Regions from separate parts of the Reichenbachiella sp. MALMAid0571 genome, predicted to be linked through region 3. Evidence: riboswitches for the same ligand, from Rfam matches in the RefSeq annotation. Region 3 holds a riboswitch; each other region holds the start of a gene.

Region 1 (6,959 bases), on a different contig from region 3:
TGGGATATGCTTTTGACCAATGGGATGGTTTGATTAAAAGTGCCAAGGAAAATGGTCACAATCAGGATTTTCTGGAACAAGCAGGGCTCAAAATTGTCAAAGAGGAAAAACAATATGACCGTTTTCGCAGCAGAGTCATTTTTCCTATTCACAATATCACTGGAAAGGTAATTGCTTTTGGTGCCAGAATACTAAAAAACGACAAAAACCAACCCAAATATATCAATAGTCCGGAAACGGATTTGTATCATAAGAGCAATATTCTTTATGGTATTTTTCAAGCTAAAAACACCATTCGCAATGAAGATAATTGCTACTTGGTGGAAGGATATACTGATGTTATTTCATTGCATCAGGCTGGTATTCACAATGTAGTCGCATCTTCAGGTACATCACTTACTGACGATCAGATAAAGCTGATAAAACGCTTCAGCGATAATATTACAGTATTGTTCGACGGAGATAAGGCAGGGTTGAAAGCATCAATGAGAGGTATTGATATGATTTTGGAAGGAGGGCTAAATGTCAAAGCTGTTCCGTTTCCGGAAGGTGAAGATCCTGACAGTTACTCTAAGAGTCTGGGGCCTGAAGGGTTTAAACAATATCTTGATGACAATGCTAAGGATTTCATCGCTTTCAAGGCTTCCGTTTTTATAGCAGAGGGCAAAAATGACCCGATCAAAAAAGCAGAGTCTATCAGGGAAATAGTTCAGAGCATTTCTTTAATACCTGACCCAATTAAAAGGTCGGTTTATTTGCAGGAATGTAGCAATCTGCTAAATATTGAAGAAACTGTTTTGATCAATGAGCTAAATAAGCTTTTGATTAACAAACGTCGTGATGTTGTAAAAAAAGAAGAAAGGGCTGAGCTTGTTCCAGAAGCTTTTATTCAGGAAAAGGATGAAAAAACAGACAGGTCTGATGCCATTTACAAGCAGGAAAGAGAAAGTATCAGGATATTACTCAACTATGGTATGGAGTTGATCAGGGGGAGTGAAGAACAGGAATTACACCTTATAGAATATTTCATATCTGAATCTGAAGACCTGGAATTTGAAACTCCCGTTTATAAAAGAATATTTGACCTTTTTAAAGAGAAATTGATTGATGGAGTAATCATAGATGCCAATTATCTTTTAGACTCTGTTGAAACGGAATTAAAATCAGTAGCTGTAGATTTGATGACCGAACGGTACGAACTCAGCCCGCAATGGAAGGATAAGTATAAAATAATTGTACCCAATGAAAAAGATGTATTGAAAAATGCAACTTATACGAACATTTTAAGGTTGAAACTGAGAATAGTACAAAAGCTGAGTCATGAAAACATGGATAAATTGAAGGCTTCCAAAGATGAAAAAGAAACGAACGAAATTTTAATGGTTCAGCGAAATTTAAAGAAATATGAAGTGTCAATAGCCGAAATTTTAGGTATTGTTGTTACATCGAAATGAGAGAGAGTAGCTGTATGTTACTATTTAAAATATAGAACAAATATTATCATAAATAATAGAAGAATGTTAGACGAAATATCAGAGGCGATAGAAGCAATAAAAAGGGGAGAAGTAGTTATTGTGGTGGATGATGAAGACAGAGAAAATGAAGGAGATTTTATATGTGCAGCAGAGAGCATCACACCGGAAATAGTGAACTTTATGGCTACTCATGGCCGTGGATTAATATGTGCACCGCTCATCGAAGAAAGGTGTGATGAATTGGGGTTGAAACTAATGGTGGGAGAAAATACAGCACTTCACGAAACTCCCTTTACTGTGTCTATTGATTTGAAGGGGTATGGTGCTACGACCGGTATTTCGGCAAGTGATCGTTCAAAAACCATTAAAGCATTGGTAAATCCGGATATTAAACCGGAAGAATTTGGAAGACCCGGTCATATTTTTCCATTAAAAGCCAAGGCTGGTGGAGTGCTTAGAAGATCCGGACATACTGAAGCTGCTATAGACCTGGCGAGATTGGCTGGAATGTATCCTGCTGGTGTTTTGGTTGAAATACTGAATGAAGATGGTACTATGGCTCGTTTGCCTGACCTGAGAAAAGTGGCAGACCAGTTCAATCTAAAATTGATTTCTATCAAAGATTTGATTGCCTATCGAATGGAAAAGGAATCTTTGATCGAAAGACAAATTGATGTAAAAATGCCTACTGAATTTGGAAACTTCGATTTGGTGGCCTACAAGCAAATTAACACTGGAGAAACACATCTGGCTTTGATAAAAGGAGAGTGGGAGGAAAACGAACCTGTAATGGTAAGGGTGCATTCATCTTGTGTCACCGGAGATATATTTGGCTCCTGCCGGTGTGATTGTGGTAGTCAGTTACACAGTGCTATGAAAATGGTGGAAAAAGAAGGCAAAGGCGTGGTATTATACATGAATCAGGAAGGGAGAGGAATTGGCTTAATCAATAAGTTGAGGGCTTATAAATTGCAGGAAGAAGGCTTGGATACAGTAGAAGCTAATTTGAAATTAGGCTTTGATATGGATCAGCGTGACTATGGTGTTGGAGCTCAAATCATTCATGATTTAGGGATTAAAAAAATAAAATTACTAACAAATAATCCAAAAAAACGTGTTGGATTAATGGGATATGGTTTGGAAATTGTTCAGAACATACCAATAGAAATTGTTCCAAATCAACATAATCAAAAATATCTTGAGACCAAGAGAGATAAAATGGGACATAACATTCTAAAGAATGAAGAGGCTAATTAAATATACTACACTACTATTATTAACAATTTATTTCAGTACCGCTCAGGCTCAGGAATTCCCTTCCAGAATATGGCATGAAGGTTATTTGGTTACTGCGAAAGAAGATACTGTTCGGGGTTTAGTCAAGTATGACATGGACACGGATATAGTCCAGGTTATTGTAAATAAAGATCAGGTGCAGACTTTCAGCAGCAAGAAAATTCTGTATTTTGAAATATTTGATAAGACGGTTAACAATTACAGACAGTTTTATTCATTACCATATCAGGTAAAACTGGACTACAAAACTCAATCATTGTTCGAAGTATTATATGAAGGCCCCCTGACTTTGCTTGTAAAAGAGAAGATCATCATGGTATCAGATCCATACAACCAGTCGTATTACAATGGTCCAAGTCTATCCCGAGAAAAACTGACTTACACCTATTTCTTTATTGATCAGAAGGGAAAAATGAATGAATACAGTACTGGGAAAAAAAATGATCTGTTGGATATCATGAAAGAAAACCCCAATAAGGTGAAAAATTACATCAAGTCCAATCGCTTGAAGACAGATAAAATGAGAGATATTGTTCGAATTACTGCATTTTATAACTCTTTGTTGCGCAGTTAGTTAACATTGAAACTGTAAATTATTAATTATAAGCGATTACGCTTATATCTTGCTCGTTTTTCCAATTTGCATTTTCCAATTTTGAAAGCTTGATTGTTCCGGTAATGTAATTGTCATTTTCGCTGTAGTACTTTTCAGCTATATGTTCGAAATCATTGAAGTCCGGAGACGTTCCATTGCTGTATCGGACATATACCTTCAATTCTGAGTCTCTGGTCAGTTTTAGTTTTTTGTGAAACCTCTCATACTTTTTGTATTCATATTTGTAGGAATAGTTGAGTGCAGAAATGTCAGAAAGTACTGCCGATCCTGTAGGCTTGTCTCCGGCTCCTTTCCCATAAAGCAATTGATTCTCGGAAAATGCACTTTCCAGAATCACCGCATTGTACTCATTTTTTGTAAATGAGAGAGTAGAATTGTCATCTACAAAAGATGGAATAACATAAGCTTCAATATGATCCTCAATTTTCTTGCACTTGGCAATTAACTTTATATTCAACCCATGATTTTTGGCAAATTTGATATCGAAAGGATTGATTTTGGTAATTCCATAACTGAACACATCTTCTGGCTTTGAAATGAGTCCAAAAGCGTGAAAAATAATGATTACCAATTTGTGCTTTGCATCAATACCTTCCACATCCAGGCTGGGATCAGTTTCCGCAAACCCAATGTCCTGAGCTTCTTTCAATACCACGTCATAATCCAGTCCTTCATCTATCATTTTTGATAGAATGTAATTGGTGGATCCGTTGAATATACCGGATACTGACGTGAGCATATCATTGTCATAATACTCTTCCAGGTTTCTAATGATAGGAATACTGGCACAAGAAGAGCCTTCATACAGAAATGGCACATTGTATTTTTTCTGTAAATCAACTAAGGTCTGTAAGTTTTCAGAGATCATTTTTTTATTGGCCGAAATCACGGCCTTTCCTTTTTCCATTGCTTCTTTCACAATGTCAAATGCAGCCTCTGCATCGTCTATCAATTCTACAATGACATCAATATCCGAGTCGTCTAAAAGCTCGTGCTTGTCTGTAGTGAAATAGCTCTGATCGATATTCCTTTTCTTGTTGGCATTTTTAATGCATATCTTTTTGATGTTGGTGTACTCATTGTTGGTTTCTTGCAATACATACCACAGACCAGTACCAACACAGCCAAAACCAAATACACCCAGATTAATTCTTTTCATTTTCACACTATTTAAACCTTTTTAACACCAATTCACATAAAATAAAAAATCCCTTCCAGCAGAGCTAAAAGGGATATATTCTTTTGATAAAGGGTCAAATCCATTTCAACTCATCTATCCCTGTTCTTAGAAGGATTGGAAGTAGCACCTGCTCAAATACTAATGATGAGGGTTGCTAAGGTTTCTCAGGGCCAAATCCCTCCACCTTTCTTGATAAGTAACTAATTAAAAATAAGAACGTCTGCAAATAAACTGAATATACCTTGTTCTACCAAGTGCTGGTTTCAATATATCTGATAATCATTTACAGACAATTTTATTTAGAATAAAAATATGCCATGTGAATAAAAAAGAATTGATCTCCATAAGGTGGAGTCCTTCCCCATCTACTGACACCCTGACCTTCATAGCTGTAGGTTCCTGGAAAGTAAATAGGCAAACTGTCATCAATTCTAATATGATCAGCAATAGCTCCCACTGGAACCAAGCTCCCCCCACTGGTAATCCATGACTGATCACATTGAGTAGCGGCTGTAAGAAACAGCATATGTTTCTGCTCATTTTCAGTTATGAATCCACAATCCAGAGACATGGCGTAATCTCTAATCCAGAATGATGGGTAAGCACTCCTGCCACCTGGCCTGATAAGGACTCCCCCGGTTTTATTCTGATCACCTGTGCTTGCTATTTCTTGATCCGGATAAATCCGCGAACTTTCCAAAACATCCATTGTTAAGCCTTGAAGAAAACCAAGGTCTTTCGAACTCAGGATTTCACCATTTTGCTGGCAATAAATAGCATTGGACGTAAAAAGGAAGATGATTGAAATATACTTTTTCAATTTGCGGAATGTTTGAGACCACAAAATAATCTTTTAGGGCTTTAATCCCTCACCTGTTCATTGATATAAGCACCTTCAGGAATGGTATTTTTCTAATCAAACAACATTTCTGTTAGTCTTTTAACCTGGGTTCGACGTAACATTTGCCATTACATAAGTAAAATCAGTTGTTTTGTATCTTTGACATTCATTTTGAGGGACAGCTTTTTCCCGGAAAAGTTACAGGTCATCAAAGCTGAGAAAATGTTATTGTTATCACCAGGCCCGGAAATCAAAACCTGTTCCACCCTTCTATGGCCATGACAGAAACAAAAATGGGTTGAAAGCAGATGGAATCAATTAAACAATTTTAGTTGGCCTTTTGCTCCAATCTAAAACCCTCATAACGATTCTGTGATTATACTTCATTACCTGGTTTTTTTAATAAGCTATCACAAATATTCAAATATCTATGATAGCTTATTCATCAATTCTAAGAAAAAAGTTTAGTTCGCTCCGCCGTAACCTGGGTTTTGTTCTAATACTGCATCAATATTAGCTTCAATATCAGATAATGGTATAGGCATTAGACTATGGTGATCCTGAATATCATCAGCATTGAACGGATTATGCGCACGTACTCGTTCAACCAGCTTCCCGGTTCTGTGCAATGTTAATCTTCTTGGCTCTTCGAGACTCAGTTCACGCACACGTTCATCCAGAATATAATCTAAATCTACCTCGGATGCTAAAGCCAGTGTAGCACTTGATCTGGCTCTTATAACATTCACATCTGCTGCTGCACTGCTATTGTCTCCCAAGCCAACATAAGCTTCGGCACGGAGCAGATAAGTCTCAGGTAGTCTCACATAATACTGATCTCGATAAGTAGAACCAGCCCCTGATGATAGCACTAATGTTTCTTTATTTGCGTATAAACTTTCTGGATGTTGCCCCGCCACTGTCACTTTAGTAAGGTAAGGCTGAATGGCAAACGGATGTGTAGGTTCAGGTGGAAAATCCGCAAAGCTCTCCATAAAGTAAGGTGATTCAGGATTATCATAATAGTAATCGCGCCATAAATTGATATTAAGGCTTCTCTCGTCAATGTCATAGTCGGCACCCCATAGTTCCTGCTCTACCCATTCTGTCATGCTAAGAAGATTAATTCCACGACCACCAACGTTAAACGTGGATCTTGGGCCAAGCGTAGCAGGATTGCCATCAGGATCAAGCTGTATCCATATAAGAGAAGCGTGATATCCTTCAAAAGGATTAATTCCGGCACCACCGCCTGTTAGCAAAAAGCCACCTTGAATATCCGTTTCCATTTGTGCTACCCAGATAGCCTCAGTATTACCAGTAGAACGATTTTGATTGCCTAATCTAAAAAGATCCCAATAAGGATTACCACGGTCATCGGAAGCCAGTGAACCAAAGCGCTCGGTCATTAAACCAGTATTCGGATCATTAATTACAACAGATGCGGCAGTTATTGCTTCATTCCATTGCCCTAAAGCAATATGGGTTTCTGCTAAATAATGCTGTGCCACAAGATTGTGCAAACGACCATCCTGCACCTCTGTAATGCCG
Region 2 (6,959 bases), on a different contig from region 3:
ACCACTAACTGCAGCAGCCGGGTACATGGCATTGGATTCTGTTAATATTATGCCAGTTTCCTTTTCTACATTTAGCAAATCAAACAATAAGGGCTTTTCCGTATGATCCGGGCAGGCAGGGTATCCTGGTGCCGGACGGATGCCCTTGTACTTTTCAGAGATCAATTCCTGATTATCCATTGTTTCTTCAGGAGTATATCCCCAAATTTCTTTTCTTACCTTTTTATGCATCAGTTCAGCAAACGCCTCGGCTAAACGATCGGCTATAGCTTTGACCATGATGGATTGGTAATCGTCATGCTCTTTTTCGTATTTCTCCAATATTTTTTCTATTCCTATACCAGCAGTAACTGCAAAAAAGCCCATGTAATCTTGTCTTTTGCTTGATTCCGGAGCGATAAAATCCGCCAGGGATAAATTGGCGATATTTTTTCCTTTCTTACCCTGCTGTCGCAAAAAATGGAAAGTGGTTAATTCTTTGCCATTTTCATCTGTGATTTTTACGTCATCACCATTAGTATTGTTGGCAGGATAAATTCCAATAATTCCATTGGCAGTTAAGCTTTTTTCGGCAATGATTTGATCCAACATTTTGTTGGCATCATTAAACAGTTTTTTTGCTTCATCTCCAATGATTTTGTCATCAAAAATCTTCGGGTATTTACCTTTCAGCATCCATGTCTGGAAAAAGGGAGTCCAGTCGATGTATTCTCTGATTTCTTCCAACGGATAGCTGTTATAGGTCTTATTTCCTATGAAATTTGGTTTTGTAATGGGTGTGGTTTCCCAATCTATTTTGAAACAATTTTCCTGAGCCTCTGCAAAGGGAATGTAGTTTTTATCTTTTGTTCTTCCTGCATGCTTTTCTCTTGCTTCCTGATATTCTTTTTTTACTCCTGAAACGTATGCCTCTTTCTTTTCACTCAGTAAATCTCCGGCAACAGGAACACTTCTCGATGCATCCAAAACATAAACCACAGGTCCGGAATAGCAAGGATCAATTTTTACTGCAGTATGAATCCGGGAAGTGGTAGCACCTCCAATCAGTAATGGAAACTGAGCTTTCTCTCTTTCAAGTAATTTTGCAAAGTCCACCATTTCATCTAACGAAGGGGTAATCAAGCCACTTAATCCAATAATATCGGCGTTCACCTCACGGGCTTTTTCCAGTATTTTTTCTCCTGGTACCATCACACCCATATCTATGATCTCATAGTTGTTGCATGCCATCACCACACCAACTATGTTTTTTCCGATATCATGCACATCACCTTTCACTGTGGCTAAAAGTACTGTTCCGGCATTTTTTGCTGCTCCTTCTGCCTTTTCAGCTTCCAGATAAGGTGTAAGGTAAGCCACCGCCTTTTTCATTACACGGGCACTTTTCACTACCTGTGGCAAAAACATTTTTCCTTCACCAAAAAGATCTCCAACCACATTCATCCCGTCCATCAATGGGCCTTCTATGACGTGCAAAGGCTTGTCTAAAAGCTGGCGTGCTTCTTCAGTATCTTCGTCAATAAATTCAACAATTCCTTTGACCAACGCATGTTCGATCCTTTTTCCTACCGGGAGCTCTCTCCATTCATCGTTTTTCTTTTCGGCCCTTTCACTTCCTACAAACGATTCAGCAAAATCAAGCAGTCTTTCAGTGGCATCTTCTCGTCTGTCCAATAAAACGTCTTCCACTTTTTCCAATAATTCTTTTGGAATGTCATCGTACACCTCAAGCATTGCAGGGTTTACTATTCCCATGTCCATTCCCTGACCAATGGCATGGTACAGGAAAGCAGAGTGCATGGCTTCTCTTACAGGATTGTTGCCCCTGAAAGAAAAAGACACATTACTGACACCACCACTTACATGTGCTGCGGGCAGGTTTTCTCTAACCCAGCGGGTAGCCTGGAAAAAATCCAGTGCATTCTTCCTGTGTTCATCCATGCCAGTAGCTACCGGGAAAATATTAAGATCGAAAATAATATCCTGTGGAGGGAAATTGATTTTAGGGCCAACCATCAAATCATACGTTCTCTTAACGATTTCAATTCTTCTTTGGTAATTGTCAGCTTGTCCATCTTCGTCAAAAGCCATGACGATGGTTGCGGCACCATATTGTTTGATGAGTTTAGCCTGACGGATAAATTCTTCTTCGCCTACTTTTAAACTAATAGAGTTTACTACTGATTTTCCCTGCACACATTTCAATCCTGCTTCTATGATTTCCCATTTGGAACTGTCAATCATGACGGGAATTTTTGCAATGTCTGGTTCAGATGCCATAAGATTCAGAAAATCAGTCATGGCTTTAACTCCGTCCAACATCCCTTCATCCATGTTTACGTCGATGATTTGTGCGCCTCCCTCTACCTGATCTCTTGCTATGGCAAGTGCATCTTCGAATTTTTCTTCTTTGATCAACCGAAGAAATTTTCGCGAACCAGTAACATTCGTCCTTTCTCCTACATTTATGAAATTTAGTTCAGGAGTGACAATCAATGGCTCCAATCCGCTGAGTTTCATTGGCGCATAATTGTGCCATTTGTATTTGTATTTTCCTGGATAGTCGGGGTGTATGTTCATTTTATTTTGAGTCAACGGTCAACTGATGACAGTCAACCGAATTTACGTTAGTTAATCGATTTTATAAGAGCTTGGGTTTTTACAATGAGTGTTTCGGTTTGATTATAGTATTTTAGAAAATATTCTTCGTTTATAAGATTTCTCCCCTTAGCTAGATAGAGACAAGTAATCACTTCAAGTCCGGATCTATTGGCGTATCTAAGGAACCTTTTAAATTCAGAATTAGATTGACCTGTGCTACCTTCAGAAATGTTAAGAGCAATAGAATCGGCTACTCTTTTTATTTGAGACGTTAAAATGTAGAGTTCGCTCTTAGGCCATTCTAATGTGAGTATATGAATTTCATTTGCCAACTGAATGGCATCTTTCCAAACCCTTAAATTTTCAAATTTAAAACTCATACTATTTTATTATAACCCAATCTTTCTGTTAGCTGTTAACAGTTGTCCGTTGACTATGAACAATTCTAGGCTTATACCCATCTGCCAATTCTGCTATTGCTTTAATATGATCAGGAGTGGTGCCACAGCATCCACCAATGATGTTGATCAAATCTTCATCTAGAAATTCTTTGATTTGACTTACCATGTCTTCCGGAGTTTCATCATAAGCACCAAATTCGTTGGGTAAACCTGCGTTTGGGTGAGCACTGATGTTGAATTCTGATTTACTGGATAACACATGCAAATAAGGCTTCAATTCTTTGGCTCCCAAGGCACAATTCAATCCAACACTTAGCAAATCCAAATGAGAAATTGAAATAAGAAAGGCTTCTGTATTTTGTCCGGACAATATCCTGCCACTGGCATCAGTAATAGTTCCTGATACCATGATTGGTATTTTGATTCCACGTTCTTCTGCTATTTCATCGATGGCCATTAAGGCTGCTTTGGCATTTAAAGTATCCGTGATGGTTTCTACCAGCAATAAGTCAGCTCCTCCATCAAGTAGGGCTTTTGCCTGATCTGAAAATGCCTGCTTCAGTTGATCGAAGTTGATCGCTCTGAATCCGGGATCGTTTACGTCGGGCGACATAGATGCCAGTCGGTTGGTAGGTCCCATTGATCCTGCTACAAACCGGGGTTTGTCAGGTTCATTGGTGCTAAATTCTACAGCAACTTCTTTTGCCAATTTTGCCGATTCAAAGTTGATCCGATAAACCCAGTCTTCCAGTTTGTAGTCTGCCTGAGCGATCCAGGTACTGCCAAAAGTATTGGTTTCTACGATATCGGCTCCTGCTTCAAAATATGCTGCATGAATTCCTTTGATTACATCCGGCCTGGTGATAGACAGCAAATCATTGTTGCCTCTCAATGGAACAGGATGGTCTTTTAGTTCTTCATTTCTGAAGTCCTTTTCTTCTAATTGATGACGCTGGATCATTGTGCCCATTGCACCATCCAAGATCAATATTCTTTCTTTGAGAATATCTCTAATGTCCATATCTAATTGTTTAGCTTGGAACTCAATTTTGCTTACCTAAGAAATCACTTGACGATTACCTATCTTTTTCCAACCGGAAACGGTCGGAGTGGGAATTGGCACAACATCCGTATTGCGGCTATGGATATGTTGCCAAGACGTCTAAGGGCCCAATCCCTCGGTCTTTCTTGATAAGTAAGGCAAATATAAGTGAAAAATAATAGGCTGCAAGCTAAATCCGAATGCAATTTCCGGTAGGTGAGTTAAAAAGGATTGTCGAATTCTGTTAATTCTTTGCACAGAACCAACAAAGGTGGAGCATGTAGAAATCAGGTGTTCCGGTTTTTTTGAATTAGTTGTAAAGTATTAACGGTTATTTTGTTGCTACTACAGGGTATTCATAATTCTCTGTATCAATAATCTCTCTCACCGCATTTTTGATTTTTACAGCCAATTCATCAAGAGGCAAGTCATTGATGTCAGTACCAAAGGGGTCTTCAATTTCTTCAGCTATTAATTCAATACTAAACAGGAAGTAGAAAATTGACACTACAATTGGCACGGCCCAGTATCCAAATTGCCAAACCAGTGCAAAGGGTAAGGAATTGATGTAAAAGAAAACGAATTTTTTGATAAACATACTGTAGGAATAAGGTATGGGGGTTGATTTAATACGCTCGCAAGCACCAATAATATCAGTAAATGCTTTCATTTCCTTATCCAGTACGAAAAACTGTTCCTGACTCAAATCACCTCTGTCTCTCAATAGTTGAATTCTTTGGTACATTATTCTATTGATCATATTGGGACGGTGTTTACTTTTGATCACAGCACTTTTCATTTCTGGATCCGGAAATTCCATTTCTCCTACCTTAATGCTACCTCTAAGATGCTCTTTCATCGAAAAGACCAGATTTGGAATTTGAGTTCTAAAGAAATGTTTATCCTCTGGGTTGGTTGTGAATGAACTTATTTTGATGGCCAAGGTTCTGCAGTTGTTGACCAGAGAACCCCAAAGCTTACGGCCTTCCCACCAGCGATCATAGGCGGTATTCGTTCTGATAACTAGAAACAGGCCAAGTATAATCCCTAGTATGGAGTGAAAAGCAAGAGTACCTTCGTATTCTAATTTAATGATTTCCTTCATCACGTATTCTACCGACGCAGTAAATGCTCCTACCAACACCATCATTGGCAAAAGAGCTCGCATTACATGACGGCTGTAAACACTAAATATGTGTGAGACATACGTTTTGGGATTGTACTTTATCATCGTAGTTGGTTGGTTGGTGATACTTTGATTCCAAAGTAAATAATAAATTGTTAATATTTAGAAGATTCTTGGAATTCGATTGACTTTAGTCAATTAAAATCTTTTTAGAGCAATGAGGAAGAACCGTTTGTCGGTATTTTACCTTGATGTTTCGACTTGCCTGCATCAAATTTTTGGAGTGAAATTTTGTTTTTTCAGCAGTAGTAATCTAAAATCTAAAGCTTCCTTACCCGGAATATCAGGTGCTTGCAATATCAACTGACCTGTATTTTTATTCAGATGAATAGCACCCATATTCAGAGGCTTAAAATCTTTCGTATAAGACTCAATTCGTTTGTGTCTATCGTATTGCATACCAATCAATGGTGGATCATGCGGTTCGGTGATTTTGGTTTTCAGAGTATCTGAATCAAAAATGAGTTCAATGGTTGAGCCTGTATTTTCCTTCGAACAAGTGTAGTATATAGTTGCATCGTAATCTCCTTCCTCTAATACTTCTATGTCCCATGAGATATAATCTTTCTCATCCGTCCAATTGGTAAAATAGGAACAGTTTGGCCACCGATTCGACCTTTGTATGTTGCCATGAGCCTGGCCGTCTTGCGCAGGTATTTGAGTATATTCAAAATCGGGATGGCCAACAGGAAAGGTTCTCAAATCCTTTTTTGGGAGTTCGGATAATACATCAGTTTTCCATTGGTCTTTGATATTCATCATCTCCTTTTTTATATCGGGATATTGATCAGATACATCAGTGCTTTGACCCGGATCTTTGATCATGTGGTACAGGTTGTCTTCCGCATCCAATCGGAATCGCTGACTTCTTACACTTGTACTATTTCTCCAATTATTGATAATATATCTGTCTTCCCAATCAGAATCATTTTCTATAAGTAGTGGTTTTAGACTTTTTCCATCCAAAGGTTTTTTAGGAGAAAATCTAATTCCGGCCAACTTGGTTAGCGTTGGGTATAAATCCAACATACTGGAAATTTTAGTGATTTTTTTTCCAGCATCTATTTTTCCTTTCCACTGAACTATGAGAGGAGACCTTACCCCGCCTTCATCGGTAGATCCTTTTTTGCCTTTCATATTACCGTTCCATCGGTATCCATTGGGTCCATTGTCAGATAGGTAAGCGATGATGGTGTTTTCTGTTAGTTTTAGTTCATCAAGTTTTTTGATCAGCCTTCCTACATTCCAGTCTATGTTTTCACACATAGCAAGTGCAGCTCTGGTGTGCTGAAGATCCTCTTTTTCAGGATTCCGGTGAAGCATTTTTAATTCTTTGTTCTCATATTTTCGCCACCATTCATCAGGTATCTGCATGGGGCTGTGTGGCGTGTTGTATGGAAGGTATAGGAAGAAAGGATTGCTTTTGTTATTTTCAATAAAGGTTATGGCTTTGTTTGTGAAATCATCTATAATAAATCCTTCACCCTGAACCAATTGTCCATTGTGTTCTAAAAGGGGAGCGAAATAGTTGCCCCAATGACCTGAGCAAAAGCCATAGAATTCGTCAAAGCCACGTCCGTTTGGGTGGTATGGGTATTGCATTCCATTGTGCCACTTACCAATGACAGCTGTTTGATATCCGGCTTGTTTGAAGGTTTGGGCTATGGTAGTTTCATCCAAATCCAATCTTTCTCCACCTGCACTGGTGCTGTACACCCCACCTCTGACA
Region 3 (6,959 bases):
GGTATCTCTTACTATCATTATTATCACATTCATAGTGGTAGTTATCGAACTGGGGATATTCTTTCTCAATAGGTGGCGGAAATCTCTGATGGAAATAGAACGGTTTAAAAAGCAAAGCCTTCAAATTCGGTATGAAATGCTCAAGACTCAGGTAAACCCTCATTTTCTTTTCAATAGTCTAAATACCTTGTCTTCTCTGGTGTATTCGGATCAGAACACAGCGCATAATTTTATCCGAAAATTAGCAAAAGTATATCGCAATGTGTTGGAGTATAGGGGAAAGGGTCTGGTGTCTATCAATGAGGAACTTCATGCATTGAATTCATACATAGACCTTATTAAATTGAGGTTTGGTGATAAACTAGATTTGAAAATAGAAATAGATGAAAAATGGGGAGATTATATGGTGCCTCCCATTATTTTTCAAATGCTTATAGAAAATGCCATAAAACATAATGTTGCGTCTATGAAAAATCCATTGTCAATTTGGGTAAACGTGGAGGACGATTATATTGTGTTTAAGAACACATTGAAATTAAAATCTTCAAAAGGTTATTCTTCTAAGATTGGTTTGGACAATATTTGTAGTCATTACCAGTTGGTAACTGATAAGAGAGTTATCATAAACGAGACTCAGGAGTTTTTTATTGTGAAAATACCACTATTGGATCCACGCTATGACAGCATTAATTATTGAGGATGAAATTCATGCTCAAAAGGAGTTAAAACGACTATTAGAATCATCATCCCATGGAGTTGAGGTACTTGACTGTATTGATACCGTAGAAGATAGCATAGAGTGGTTGCAAAACAATCCCAAACCAGATTTGATATTTTTGGATGTTCAGCTTTCGGATGGCCTCAGTTTTGAAATATTCAAACAAGTAGAAGTAGAAAGTCCCATCATTTTCACCACAGCATTTGAGAACTATGCCCTGAAGGCTTTTAAAGTAAATAGTATAGATTATCTATTGAAGCCTATAGAAATTGACAAACTAGAGGCTAGTTTGGATAAATATTCGAAGTTGAGGAGCACCTTTTCCGGTTCAACAAACGTGGTGCTTAATTCAGAGCAGGTAGATCGGCTGTTTGAGATCACTACAGATGGTAAAAAGGAATATAAAAAACGATTTATGGTCAAAACCGGAGATCGTATTCGTCATATTTCCGTACAGGATACTGCATTCTTTTTGTCCGAGCATGATTACACCTATCTGGTAGCAAAAGAAAATAAAAAATTTATTATTGATTACTCTCTGGACGAACTTGCCAAAATTTTGGATCCCAATGAATTTTTTAGGATTTCCAGAAAATGTATCACTAATATTCATTCGGTGAAAATGGTAAATAAATACTTCAACAGCCGTCTTGAAGTAATACTACAGCCACCTACCGAAGATCAGATTCTGATCAGTCGTGTACGAGTCCCGGAGTTTATGAAGTGGCTGGAGAAGTAAACTAGTATTGGCAATAGGTATCAAGATATTTTAATTGAGGTTTGCTATCACCCTTATCAGTTTTTGTTGAACTTCTAAAGCTAATCCTCCCAAAGTTTCGTTTTGAACAGCTCCCATAGAAGCAATGGGATCAACTGCGGAAACTTCCACATCTCCATTTTCATGTTCTTCCACAATGATGTTGCAAGGAAGGAAAACACCTATTTTATCTTCACTTTGGAGTGCTTTATGAGCAAAATGAGGATTGCATGCACCCAGAATCTTGTACTTCTTAAAATCAACATCAATTTTCTTTTTCAATGTTTCTTTCACATCAATTTCCGTTAAGACTCCAAAACCTTCCTTTTTCAATTCGATCGTCACAAGCTCAATGGCTTTATCGAAATCCTTTCCTTTAAGTATTGTATTGAAATAATAGCTCATAATTTTTATGGTTAAATGTAGTGTCGTTTGGTTCAATTGGTATTGCATAAAAATAACAAATATTTACCGTATAACTATGTGAAAACATGGGGTATTGGTTTTATAATACTCCGCTCTACTCAGTATATTTCAATTCTTTAAATATCTGATTTATCAGGGAAGGTGTTTCTCTTTAATCGTCTAGTATAGAGAGTATTTTCTCAATTTGAGAAATACGAATTTCCAATATCGGCTTATATGCACTATAAACACACTTTTATTTTGCTGGCATGTTTATTCCTATTAGGTAAGTACAAATTAAGTTAAACCAAAAATATATAAACATGAAAGCGCATAATAGAAGTCTCAATATGATCACTAAAACCATCGGAGTAGTAGCTCTTATTTTCTTGTTTGCATGCTCAGGCAATCAATCCAATGATCTTAAACAGCAAAAAGAAGAAATAGTAAAGGAGCTTGAAAAACTGGAAACCAATATTGATGATGCCATCGATGATATTGAAGACAAATTAAACCTCAACGAAGGACCAATTGAAAGGAATCTTGAAAAAGTACAGGAAGACCTGAAACAGAAAAAGAAAGATGTGCAAGTTTCCTTGACCAAAGCTAAAAATGCTACTAAAGACAATTGGGAAAGCATTAAGAGTGATGTAAATGAAACCATGGATGACATTGAAGCTGAGTTTAACGATGTGAAACAAGAAATTGCAGAGGCATTGGATGGTTCTGATAAATAATTATCAGATAATCCAATATTGAACACATATAAACAGAAAATCATGAAAAAGTTACCAATATTAATAATCGCAATAGCCTGTATAGTATTTGATGCAAAGTCTCAAAGTATGGATCACCGTGAAAATCCACAGTTTGGGTTGAAAATAGGCTCTAATTATTCTAATGTATATGACTCACAAGGTGAAGAGTTTGAAGCAGATGGTAGATTTGGGTTGGCTACCGGAGTATTTATCACAATCCCTATTGGTAAATTTATAGGGCTTCAGCCGGAAGTTTTATATTCCCGAAAGGGATTTAAGGGAACAGGTACCATACAAGGCTTGTCTTATGATGTCACTCGTACCACGAATTACATTGATATTCCTTTGATGTTTTCGGTGAAACCATCTCCTGCCATTAGTCTGGTAGCTGGCCCACAATATTCCTTCCTTTTAAAACAAAAAGATGAATTTACCAATGTAGGAGGTAGTGTGGTGCAGGAGCAGGAATTTGAAAATGATAACATCCGCAAAAACACCATGGGTTTTATCGGAGGTGTAGATTTTAACCTAAATGATTTTGTAATTGGAACCAGAGTCGGGTGGGATATGATAAATAACCATGGAGATGGTACTTCAAGTACCCCACGTTACAAAAACGTATGGTATCAGCTGACTTTTGGGTTTAGGTTGTAATCAATTTTGTAAGCTTTTAGGAAACAGCAATAGAGACCTGTCAGGTTTACTTTCAGATATAAACCTGACAAGTCTGCAGGTTTCAGGTACTGATAAGTACAATAAATTTTTAACTCTTAAAACAAAAAAATCATGGGAAATATACTTTATATACTCGCAGTAGTATTGGTCATTTTCTGGCTGGTTGGCTTTTTGGGTTACAGTGCAGGAGGTCTTATTCACATTCTTCTTGTCATTGCCCTTCTTGCCATTATACTTAGAATAATCAGGGGAGTTGCTTAAGTTTTCAGAGGTAAGACGTTGCTCGGAGTTGGAGTAAATAGAAAATTATTGAAAATCAAAAAAACGAAACAAAACATGGAATTATTAGATCAAGGAAACTGGAATATATTGAAAGGAAAATTGAAAGAAAAGTATGGTGAGTTTACTGAAAATGAACTTGCTGTGGCAGAAGCGAAAAAGATTTCAGAATTGAAAGTGCTTGAAAACTCAAATTAGAGGTTATCCAATGAAGCACTTTCAATTCTTAGATTTACTTACAGGTGCAATCCACATTCTGTTTTCGGGCTGTTGTTCCACCTGCCGCTACGACCTTTTCCAGGTACGGTACAGTGCTCACAGCCTATAGAAAAATATCCCTTGGCTACTAGCGGATGAAAAGGAAGGTTGTGATCTTTTATATAAGCTTCTCTTTCTTCCTGAGTTACATCCAGTAAGGGATAAAACTTGATGATGCCATTTCTGTCTTCAAAAATATCCAGTGTAGAACGGTGATCGCTTTGCCATTCCATCAGTCCTGACACCCAGATTTTGTAGTTTTCTTTGATTTCGTTGAGAGGTTCAACTTTATTTATTGAGCAGCAGAAGTCCGGATCTTTTTTCCAGGTCTCTTCCTTTGTGGTAAAATCGTGTTTCCAATCTTCTGCTTTTATACTTTCTACATTCAGGCCATAGAGCTCTGTGAGCTTTTCTTTGTATTCCAATGTTTCTCTAAAATGATACCCCGTGTCAATAAAATAGATTTTTTGACTGGGGTTAGCCAAAGAAAAGACCTTGAGTAAAAAGGCAGAGGTAGCAGCAAAAGACGAAGTAAGCATGACATCTGCCTGATCAAAATCTTCATAAAGAGCAGTTACTCTTTCTTCGATGGTCAGCGAATGATATCTTTCATTCAATTGCCTGATCTGTTTTGCTCTGGTTTCAGCATTTTCCAAATCTATTGTCAGCTTTTGTGTTTCTGTTTTTTCAGCTTCCATATTCCTTCTCAATTACATTAAATATTGAACTTCTTACGAAGAATTTTCTTTTAGGGTCTATTTTTTTTTAATAATTGATAGATAATGTTGTTTTAGGTTTGTTCATCAATAGAATAAGGTCACCAAGAAATAAAAAAGCCCCTGTCGATAAGTCGAAAGAGGCATTTATATCGGTTTGACAAAATGTCCTTGGACTTATCTGTTCCCATTTTTGGGACAGGATTTAGCACCGTTTTTCCATAAAAGGAAAGGTTGCTAAGGCTTCAAAGGGCCATTCCCTCCACCTTTCTTGATAAGTTATCATATTAAAGAACGAGTCGCAAAGCTAGGATAAATTAGCTCTCATACCAAAAACTCACCTAAACCGCTTAAAGATCACTTTTAAAAGCTCTTTAACCTCATCAGAGTTCATGTCCCATTCGTATTTTTTAGAATAGTTCTGTACCAAAAGTTCCACTGATTCGTCAAATGAATTGCTTTTTTCTACTTCCTCCAGTGCTTTAGAATACTCACTGGAATCACCATTGAAAAGATCATTCAAAAACATGTAGCGTTGATTTACGCTAATGCTCTTCTGTATCTCAGAAATTTTCTCTGTTTCATGAACTTCCGCAATTGAAGATTTTGGTTTGTTGTTTTCAAATTTTTCGTTGATGGTATGCTTTTCCTCAGTAAATTTTTCGTTTACGGTGGTTGGTTTTTCAGCTATGATGGGGGCTGGAGCGGTTTTCACTTCTACTATTGGAGAAAACTCCTCATCCATGTTCTCTTCTTCTTCGACCTCTTCATGGTCGTCTTTTTCTATCAAAATTCCTCCATCATGATCGCTGGTGTCTTGATTTATTTCATCAAGCTCCTCCTCTTCTATTATTATTTCTCCAACCTCTTCGGTATCTTCTTCCTCTTCTACCTTAATCAAAATCTCTTCTTCAGCTATTGGTTCATCAATGATTTCTACAACTGGTTCTTCTTCTTTCACTTTTTCAAATACATCCAGAGGAAGTATGGAAGAAAACAAATCGGCTTCTCCGGAAATATCATCATTGTCTGGCGTTTGTTGGCTGACAACAAATTGTACCAGGGTTTTTATTTCATCATTAGTTATTACCTGATTGCCATCATTATCAAGCTTCTCTACTATTTTATTGTAGATATTTTTTCTTAGCTTAATATATTTAGACAGCCCTTTGAAACCCTGAATTCTGGTTACATTCGGCAGGTTAGAAAATTCTGTGATAAAAAACTCTGTCGGATTGTACATCAAAGTAATCGTATCCAAAACAGCTTTCTCCAATAGAGGCCTGAATGGTTCTTTCTTTATCAAAATATTTTTTGAAAGCGTATTGATAAGGCTTTTCAATCCATCTTTAACTTCGGGTTTTGAATAGTCGAAAAAAGGGCTTTGAAATTTTTTTGTTTCTTCCTGCCACTGAAGAAACAAGACCTTTAATATATAAAAATTGACTTGCTTTACAGGAGTAATGTCCAATATTTGCTGGCCGGTAATTGCGTTGCTTGTAGGGAAATGTTTCTCGAGGATTATTGAAGAAAATGATTTGCTATAACTTTCTGCTGCCTTTTGATTTAATTTGTTGCCAGTCATAATATTTGCTTGTTTTGTAAAGTTATAAAATATGCCGAAAATCGTCATAGAAAACCTCAATAAGAAGGAAATTTTAAGTGAAAACGATGAAAAATTGCTTCTTGATATCATTCATGAAAATAATGTAGATTGGATGTATGCCTGTGGAGGTAAAGGAAGGTGCACTACCTGCAAAGCAATATTTTTGGATGGTATAGAAAATGTATCTCCAATAACCACCTGCGAGGATAAATACATTGATTCCGGAAGACTCAAAGAAAATGAGCGGCTGGCTTGTCAATGCCATGTTTTGGGAGATGTAATCATCAAAGTAGATTCGTCCAACAAATTCATGCACATAAGCTATTCTGATTAACTATGTTTATAGAACCGCATATTGTCAAGTTTAAAGCAAAGAATGAACCGACAGGTTGGATAGAGGTAATATGTGGATCAATGTTTTCAGGAAAAACAGAGGAACTCATTCGGAGAATGAACAGGGCTTTAATAGCCAGACAAAAGGTTGAAATATTTAAACCGGCAGTAGATACACGCTACCACCAGACTGAAGTGGTGTCTCACAACGAAAACTCTATCAGGTCAACACCCGTGCAATTTGCCAATGATATATTGCTATTAGCAGGAAATAGCGATGTGGTAGGCATAGATGAAGCTCAATTTTTTGATCAGGAGATAGTAAGTGTAACAAGAAAACTTGCAAATAAAGGCAAAAGGGTAATTGTTGCCGGGTTGGATATGGATTTTAAGGGGGAGCCGTTTGGGGCTATGCCGGCATTGATGAGTATTGCAGAGTTTGTGACCAAAGTGC

The links. A riboswitch is a leader RNA that binds a small molecule or an ion and turns the genes downstream of it on or off. The one in region 3 is predicted to bind S-adenosylmethionine.
Region 1: linked by a shared signal. The riboswitch ahead of AAOP42_RS22005 (homoserine dehydrogenase) and the one ahead of AAOP42_RS19935 (phosphoadenylyl-sulfate reductase) in region 3 are both predicted to bind S-adenosylmethionine.
Region 2: linked by a shared signal. The riboswitch ahead of AAOP42_RS05565 (homocysteine S-methyltransferase family protein) and the one ahead of AAOP42_RS19935 (phosphoadenylyl-sulfate reductase) in region 3 are both predicted to bind S-adenosylmethionine.

Annotation. Positions count from the first base shown of each region.
Region 1 covers NZ_JBDKWG010000150.1:169,947-176,905, forward strand. Annotated here, with positions in the region: gene dnaG (DNA primase) at 1-1,454, shown strand, start outside; gene AAOP42_RS21995 (bifunctional 3,4-dihydroxy-2-butanone-4-phosphate synthase/GTP cyclohydrolase II) at 1,518-2,732, shown strand; gene AAOP42_RS22000 (hypothetical protein) at 2,716-3,345, shown strand; gene AAOP42_RS22005 (homoserine dehydrogenase) at 3,368-4,546, opposite strand; SAM riboswitch class I at 4,654-4,766, opposite strand; gene AAOP42_RS22010 (hypothetical protein) at 4,863-5,387, opposite strand; gene AAOP42_RS22015 (RagB/SusD family nutrient uptake outer membrane protein) at 5,873-6,959, opposite strand, start outside.
Region 2 covers NZ_JBDKWG010000107.1:12,013-18,971, forward strand. Annotated here, with positions in the region: gene metH (methionine synthase) at 1-2,580, opposite strand, end outside; gene AAOP42_RS05560 (four helix bundle protein) at 2,628-2,981, opposite strand; gene AAOP42_RS05565 (homocysteine S-methyltransferase family protein) at 3,010-4,023, opposite strand; SAM riboswitch class I at 4,080-4,200, opposite strand; gene AAOP42_RS05570 (bestrophin family protein) at 4,376-5,275, opposite strand; gene AAOP42_RS05575 (arylsulfatase) at 5,441-6,959, opposite strand, start outside.
Region 3 covers NZ_JBDKWG010000147.1:154,651-161,609, reverse strand. Annotated here, with positions in the region: gene AAOP42_RS19970 (sensor histidine kinase) at 1-697, shown strand, start outside; gene AAOP42_RS19965 (LytR/AlgR family response regulator transcription factor) at 678-1,457, shown strand; gene AAOP42_RS19960 (DUF302 domain-containing protein) at 1,488-1,880, opposite strand; gene AAOP42_RS19955 (hypothetical protein) at 2,204-2,617, shown strand; gene AAOP42_RS19950 (porin family protein) at 2,660-3,292, shown strand; gene AAOP42_RS19945 (lmo0937 family membrane protein) at 3,425-3,574, shown strand; gene AAOP42_RS19940 (CsbD family protein) at 3,650-3,790, shown strand; gene AAOP42_RS19935 (phosphoadenylyl-sulfate reductase) at 3,829-4,548, opposite strand; SAM riboswitch class I at 4,741-4,847, opposite strand; gene AAOP42_RS19930 (DUF8457 domain-containing protein) at 4,904-6,151, opposite strand; gene AAOP42_RS19925 (2Fe-2S iron-sulfur cluster-binding protein) at 6,183-6,506, shown strand; gene AAOP42_RS19920 (thymidine kinase) at 6,509-6,959, shown strand, end outside.